DNA from 2 places in the Comamonas sp. lk genome. Region 2 is predicted to be linked to the other one. Evidence: predicted binding sites of a transcription regulator. Region 2 holds the regulator's gene; the other holds the start of a gene.
The links. The regulator FNR, encoded in region 2, switches genes on or off when oxygen is low (the NO sensors DNR and NnrR bind a similar motif). The targets are predictions, from matches to a motif close to TTGATNNNNATCAA.
Positions count from the first base shown of each region.

Region 1: a site for FNR is predicted at 2,178-2,191, ahead of EAO39_RS14740 (universal stress protein). Genes of this name have one in related genera too.

Region 1 covers NZ_UOOB01000001.1:3,246,187-3,250,112, reverse strand. Annotated here, with positions in the region: gene EAO39_RS14745 (amidohydrolase family protein) at 1-1,410, opposite strand, end outside; gene EAO39_RS14740 (universal stress protein) at 1,608-2,057, opposite strand; gene EAO39_RS14735 (Rha family transcriptional regulator) at 2,262-3,035, opposite strand; gene EAO39_RS14730 (hypothetical protein) at 3,496-3,926, shown strand, end outside.
Region 2 covers NZ_UOOB01000001.1:2,244,096-2,248,021, reverse strand. Annotated here, with positions in the region: gene hemN (oxygen-independent coproporphyrinogen III oxidase) at 1-1,011, opposite strand, end outside; gene fnr (fumarate/nitrate reduction transcriptional regulator Fnr) at 1,273-1,995, shown strand; gene EAO39_RS10330 (hypothetical protein) at 2,061-2,312, opposite strand; gene EAO39_RS10325 (FixH family protein) at 2,520-2,831, opposite strand; gene ccoG (cytochrome c oxidase accessory protein CcoG) at 2,894-3,926, opposite strand, start outside.

The DNA.
Region 1 (3,926 bases), 1.0 Mb from region 2:
AAAATCCAAGGTCACGACCGGGTCGCCATCGGCCACCAGCAGGTCGGCAAACGCGCCGGGGACGATGCGGCCCAGCGGCAGCGGGTAGGGGTTGCGCTCGCCAGACAGGGCTAGCAACTGGCCATTGATGCCTGTGGCCTGGTTCAGCAGCGTCAGCGGATCGTAAAAGCGCGTCAGCTTGGCCAGTTGCCGGCCCTGCGTGGCCGTGCCCTTGGGGTTGAACAACACATCCGTGCCCCAGCCGGTCTTGATGCCGTATTTCTGCGCCATTTCATAGGCTTTGACCGTACCTTGCGCCACGCGTGACTGGCTCATGCGGCGTGCGGGGTCTGGGTAGATGTTGCTGTCTTCGTCCTGCAAAAACGGCTGCAGGCTCCACCACACTCCCTCATCGCGCATCATCTTCACGCTCTCTTCATCGGCCAGCTGCCCGTGCTCGATGCTTTTGACGCCCGCCTTGATGGCGCGCTTGATGCCCTTGGGCGTGTACACATGCGCCATCACATAGGTGTTCCAGTCGCCGGCGGCTTCCACGCCTGCGCGCAGCTCCTTCTCGGTGAACTGGGTACTGTCCAGCGGGTCGTACAGCGATGCCACGCCGCCGCCCGCCAGCATCTTGATCTGCGATGCGCCCAGCATCAGTTGCTCGCGCACGCGGCGCAGCACCTCGGCCTCGCCGTCGGCAATCATGGCCACGCCCGTCAGCTCCACCTGGCTCAGCGGCTCGTTCGCTGCGCGCGGAATATCGCTGCGCAGGCGAAAATCGCCATGGCCCGAGGTCTGCGAAATCATGGCCCCGCTGGGGTAGATGCGCGGGCCGGCCACCATGCCCTCGTCAATCGCGCGCTTGAGTGCAAAGGCCGGGCCGCCAGCGTCGCGCACCGAGGTAAAGCCCCGCATCAGCGTGCGCTGCGCCTCCTGCGCTGCGGCCAAGTACAGATAGCCCAGGTCTGCCGTCATGGCCGTCATCTGCGGAATGGCCGCCAGCATGGTGTGCCAGTGCGTGTCGATCAGGCCGGGCATCACCAGCTTGCCCTTGCAGTCGATCACCTGGGCACCTTCCACCTTTTCGCCGGCAGAGGGCAGGGCCGCAATTATCTGGCCCTGAATCAGCACCTGCACGCCCTGGCGCACCGGCTTGCCCGTGCCGTCAAACAGGCGCAAATTGGTCAGCAAAACGGGGCGATCGGCCTGTTTGGGCGTGCCCGCCGGGCTTGTCTCGGCAGCATGCAGGCCGGTAAACGGGGCCAACATGGCCGCCACACCGCCCACAAACATGCGGCGCGACATATCGGTCATCACCCGCTCATGCAGCAAATGGCACACCACGCTGCCGCAGGTGCAGGCCCTGGGGTGAATCGGGCCAGTCTGCCAGGCCGTGCCGGCATCGGTAGCGATTGCGTTACTCATCTGCTCTCTCACCTTTCCCAATGAACAAGAGACGCCGGGGCCGGCGTGACAAGCGGAACCAGCGGTTCACAATTTGATGCACTCATGCTACACGACGGCCCACCCAAGAAAAACGCCCCAACGCACTGTGGCGCTGGGGCGTTGCTTGCATTTTGAGAGCGGCCGTGAACCGGTCGCGCTGCCTGCGCTGTCGTAGGTCAGGCCAGCGGGCGGTGCACCAGCACCGGAATATTGCTGTTCACCAGCACCCGCTGGGTTTCGCTGCCCAGCAAAATGCCGGCAATGCCCTTGCGGCCGTGCGATGCCATGCAGATCAGATCGCACTGGCTGTCTTGCGACTGCTTGACGATGGCCAGATGCACGGAGACATTCGTCACCCGCGCCGTCTTGCACTGCACGCCTTCGGCCTGGGCAATGTCGATGGCCGTTTGCAGCACCTTGTCGGCTTCCCTCTGGGTGCTCTTGTCAAACTCGGATGCGTTGTATGCCGTCAGCACCTCGGCGCCGTAAATCATTGCGCTGTAGTCCGGCATCACATACAGAGCCGTCACCTGGGCGCCTTGCTCCTTGGCCAGCTGAATGCCCGCGCGCAAAGCGGCCTCAGAGAGTTTTGAGCCGTCTGTAGGAATCAAAATGTGCTTGAACATATCCAACCTCCTGGCGCGCTAGCGCGTGTTGTTGTCAATGAATCTGAACGATTGCCGAACCCATGCTTACACCCCGGGGCGGCTAATGCAATACCCCCAAGCGGCTATTAGAGCGGTTTTTTGATGAAAATCAAAGGCTTGAAATTCAAATGAAAACGGCCGCTAGCGCTTATGCACAAAGCGCTGGCAGCTATCAAAAGCAGACTACTTGAACGTCATGCGCAGCATGCCCTGTTCGGGCTGCTGGTTGGCGGGCAACTGGGCAGGCCGCTTGGCGTACACCGGCAGGGTGGTCTGCTTTTCGCGGTGCTGGGCGCGTTGAGCCAGGCGCTGGGTGCAGGCCGTGGCCAGGGTGGCCAGCTGCGCATCGGTCGCGCTGATGATCTCGCCGTCGGCAATGCGCTGCGGCAGGCTGTTGAATGAGACCACCATCTGGTCCGCACCAATTGGTTCTGCGTGGGGCAGGGTGGGCTGGCCTTGGCGGTCGTAATTCAGGTTCAGCAGATAGCGGCTGTGCTGCCATTCGTCTGCATCGCCTTGCATCACGGCATTGAACACCGTGCGGTGCACCTGCGCCGCGGCCTCTGCGGCCAGAGAGAAGGCCAACTCCATGCGCTGCGTGTCCGCAGGCTGGTGCAGCGCGTCCTCCATGCGGTTAAAGGCGTCGATATAGGCCAGCTTGAAGGCCAGCGCCTTTTTACCGGTAAAGCCCATGGCCAGCAGCGTAAAGCCGTCGCGGGTCAGACGGTAGGCTGGTGTAGAAATCGGCGCTCCACCGCTTGGATTGACACGGGTTTCAACCGTCTGCTGAAAATTCAGCAGATGGTCTGCATCCAGCTGAAGCAGAAGATTCTCGATAGCTTGAAGCACATTGCGATGCTGCTTGCCAAAGTGGCGCGCCAGATCGGTGCTGAGAGTGGTGGGTTTGCCGTCAACGATGGTGACGGATGGCGAGAAAGCCAGAGTGGATTGCGACATGAGAACGCTCCTGATCGAGACTTGCAATGCCTCATGGAGCGTTCTTACGCGCATCCATAAGGTGGCCGGGAGGTTAAGAACCTAGGATCAGCTAGGCGGACTTCTTCCCCTTGCGGGTCTTGTATCCGTCGCCCTCCCGGCCATAAATCAACGGCCTGCGAGTGTGCAGGCGTGCAATGTCCGGGCGCAAAAAAACCGCCAACTATCGGGTGCGGTTCTCCCGCTGATCCTAAGGAGTTCTTACGCTCCACCTCTTGCGAGGTGCTCGTAGTTTACAGGATGTTTCCTGAAGATGGAATTCGATGACTTGCGCTTGAGGGGGCTGGATAGCTCGGTCCGTGAATAAATTTGTTACATTGTGGGGTGCTCTATATTAAATAGAGCCATTATTTTCAGAAAAATTTAAATAGAAGTGTGATTTATAGAAGTTGGTTGTTTTATTTTTAAGAAGGATTAACTAATGGAAGAGCCCGTATCTCGAATTGATTCTGAATGGATTGCACTTAATGCATTTCGTGGTATTACTAGAATTGCCTCAAAAGGAGATATGACAAAATCTTCTTATGAAAATGCGCTGAATTTTGGTGGGGAGCTGTATCCTGAGTTGCTTGGTCCGGATGTGAGTGTTTTGCGCCGTGACAGGGAAAGTGATATTGCAAAAGAATATCGCCAGCGGGCTATTTTATTGACAATAAAGAGAAATGAAGTAGTTGATCCAATTAATCTTATAGAGATCGATATTAATGAAATAAAAGATTTGCTGTCAATAGCAGAAAAGAATAGAAGCGATAGAGCAAGAGTGGATCAACTTAAGAAGAAGCTTGCACAATTAGCTTCTGCAGAGCAGGAAATGAAACCTGCCTCTCACTCTGAAAATCAGTTGATTTTCAG
Region 2 (3,926 bases):
CGCCCCCACCTTGCCGATGGCCGACACACCCAGCGCAATCAGATCGCAATCGGGTTGCGTGCTATAGCCTTGGAAGTTGCGGTGCAAGCGCCCCTGGCGCTTGGCAATCGCCAGGGAATCATCGGGCAGGGCAAAGTGATCCATGCCCACATAGACATAACCCCCGTCCATAAAGGCATCAATGGCTCCCGAGAGCATATTGAGCTTGTCCTGGCCCATGGGTAAATCCGCAGACTCGATGCGCCGCTGGGGCTTGAACCGCTCGGGCAGGTGGGCATAGGCATACAGGGCGATGCGATCCGGGCGCAGTTCGTTGACCTGGGCCAGCGTGCGCGCAAACGACTGCGGGGTTTGCTTGGGCAGACCGTAAATCAGGTCCACATTGATGGAGGCAAAGCCCAGTTCGCGCGCCTTTTGCACCAGGGCAAAAACCTGCTCGGCAGGTTGTTCACGGTGCACGGCTTTCTGTACCGCGGGGTCGAAATCCTGAACCCCGAAGCTCAGGCGATTGAAGCCCAGCTCCTTGAGCACGGCCAGGCGCTCATTCGTCACGGTGCGCGGATCTACTTCTATCGAGTACTCCCCACCCGCTTCGAGCTTGAAATGCTCACGCATCAAGTCCATAAGCCGGGCCAGTTCGGCATCGGAAAAAAACGTGGGCGTGCCGCCGCCCAGATGCAGCTGGCTGACCGCCTGTCCCTTGCCGCAGTGCTCGGTATGCAAGGCCACTTCACGCGCCAGATAGTCAAGATACTGGGCCGCTTTCTCGTGGTGCTTGGTCACGATCTTGTTGCAGGCACAGTAGTAGCACAGCGACTCGCAAAATGGCACATGCACATACAGCGAAAGCGGCAGCGCCCTCGCTGCGCAGTGGGTCTTGCGTTGCTGGAGCGCCAGGATGTAGTCCTCGGTGCCGAAAGCCTCTACAAAACGGTCGGCTGTTGGAAATGATGTGTAGCGTGGTCCAGGAACATCAAATCGACTCAGTAGCTCGGGCGTAACAGCGGTCATAACGTGAATGTCAGGATGCGCTCACATTGGCGGATGACAGCTTGTTTCCTGATGGGCAGGATTTCTGGCAACTGCAACCGCAATGAACTCGCACACATTGATTGAAGGAATGATTGCAATGTGCCCCAAGCCAAACACATCAGCCTTGATGGATATCAAGAAATGCCAAGGCAACAGCTGCGACAATTTGATCCATCTCATCACTCACCAAGAGGTCACAGATAGTCCAGGCCCACCGGCTTGCACCATCCCTGCTTACCCATGAATCTTCAGACCATCAAAGCAAGCTGCTCCAACTGCAATCTGCGCGAACTGTGCATGCCCATGGGCCTGGACGATGAACAGATGGAGCGTATTGATGAGATCGTGGCGACACGCCGCAAAGTCAAACGCGGTGGTCTGCTGTTTCGCAATGGCGAAGGTTTCACTTCGCTGTATGCCATTCGCACCGGCTTTTTCAAGACCTGCGTCGCCACCGAGGACGGCCGCGATCAGGTGACCGGCTTTCAGATGGCGGGCGAGATCATAGGCCTTGACGGCATCGTCAACGACCACCACACCTGCGACGCGGTGGCACTGGAAGATGCCGAGGTCTGCGTGATGCCGTTTGACAAGCTCGAGCAGCTCTCGCGCGAAGTCACCGCCTTGCAAAATCATGTGCACAAAGTCATGAGCCGCGAGATTGTGCGCGAGCACGGTGTGATGCTGCTGCTGGGCAGCATGCGCGCCGAAGAGCGGTTGGCCGCCTTTGTGCTCAATCTGGTGCAGCGCCTGTCTGCCCGCGGTTTTTCCAAGTCGGAGCTGGTGTTACGAATGACCCGCGAGGAAATCGGCAGCTATCTGGGCCTCAAGCTGGAAACCGTGAGCCGCACCTTCTCCAAGTTTGCCGAAGAAGGCATTGTGGAAGTCAAGCAACGCCATCTGCGCATTCTGGATACGGAGGCGCTCAAGCGCATCGTCAACAGCCAGCAGTGCCACGACTAAGGCACGCCCCACTTCACAATCAAAAAGCCCGCGTCGATGGACGCGGGCTTTCTTCATGGGGCGGCTTACTCAACCAGCGGCTCGGAAGCCATGCCGTGATTGAGCTCCTGCGCGGAGCGCGAAAGCAAGCAGGTGATGTAGCTTGACAACAGGGTCACGCCCCAGAACACAAAGAACGCCAGCGTGCAGACAGCGTTGCGCGACCAGCCCACAGGGCCGATATCGCCGGGATCGACAAAGGCAAAAACTACCATCTCCAGGATTGCCGCCGCCAGAAAAGCCGGCCAGGCAATCCACTTCCAGCGTTGAGCGAGCATGCTGCGTCTCCTTGGGCTGTGTCATCGGTGCAAAACATTTTGCACAAACAGCCATGGAATGCGCCCCCGCAAACCCTTGGATTGCCGCAAACAGCGGGCAAGCCTAGGCAGGTGAAACCCGAATTACTATTTATTTAATAGCTATCAACGCTTCATACATATGGGCTACAGATCGAAAATGCTTTGAATTCACCGAAAAACAAGCATTTAGCGGTCCGTGGGGTGGTCCTTGGCCGGAGTAGCGGCGTGATTGCGGCCCGTCACGGCAGGCGCCAGACTTTTTTGCGACTCTTCCAGGCGCTTGTTGATCTCGATACCGTGCTGGTAGTAATCCGGGTCAATGACGGGATCGGGCGCACTGATGGCGATATAGGCCGTCACAAAGCCGGCCACCACCACGATGGCCGGTCCGGCAACAACCAGCCAGACATGAGGAAACTTCCACCAGGGCTTGCCGTCTTCGGCGTGAACCGGCTTGGCAGCGCGCCCGGCAGGGGCAGAAACAGGACTAGAAGACATGGCAAAACCTCTTTGATCAATCTGCCGCAAGCGCCTGCGAGGCGGCTGCGGCATTCATATTGTTAACGCGGCACCAGAAACACGGCTTTTTCAGACGTGCGCCCTGCACCAGCGGTCACGGCATCCACATTGAAGTACACGGTATGCGAGCCCGGCGCTGCCGATCCATAGGGAATCTGCAGACCCACGGGCACGCCGCGTGTCTCCGCCGGCCCGACCACAACCTCATCTTCAAGCACCACCTCCAGGCCATCCAGTCCCGTGGCCGTGATGCGATAGCGCTGCTCCTGCTCGGTGGCATTCATGATCTGCAAGCGGTAGACATTCTCCAGCTTGCCGCCGGCCACAATGCGCGACAGCGAGGCACGGTCGCGAATCACATTGAGCTTGAGCGGCTCGCGCATGATCAGGCTGCCTATCATGGCCGCGCTCAGACCCAGCAACACCACCGTGTAGATCAGCACCCGCGGCCGGAATACTCTGCGGATGATCTGCGCCTGCTTCCAGGCCCTGGCGATGGCATTTTGCGTGCTCATGCGTATCAGTCCGCGCGCATAGCCCATCTTGTCCATCACGGAGTTGCAGGCATCGATGCACAGCCCGCAACCAATGCACTCGTATTGCAGACCGTTACGGATATCGATACCCACGGGGCAGACCTGTACGCACAGCTTGCAGTCAATGCAGTCGCCCAAGCCCTGGGCCTTGGCGTCCACCTGCTTGGTGCGGGGCGCGCGCGGCTCGCCGCGCTGACCGTCGTAGCTGACGATCATGGTGTCCTTATCGAACATGGCGCTCTGAAAGCGGGCGTAGGGGCACATGTATTTGCAGACCTGCTCGCGCATATAGCCCGCATTGCCATAGGTAGCAAAACCGTAGAACAGCACCCAGAAGATCTGCCAGTTGCCTTGCAGCTCAAGCAGCTGCGAACCCAGCTCACGAATGGGCACGAAAAAGCCCACAAAGGTAAAGCCGGTCCACAGGGAAACGGCAATCCACAGAAACTGCTTGAGTGACTTCTTCCAGATTTTCTCGAAAGTCCAGCCGCTCTTGTCTATGCGCATGCGGGCGCTGCGGTCGCCTTCGACCTTGCGC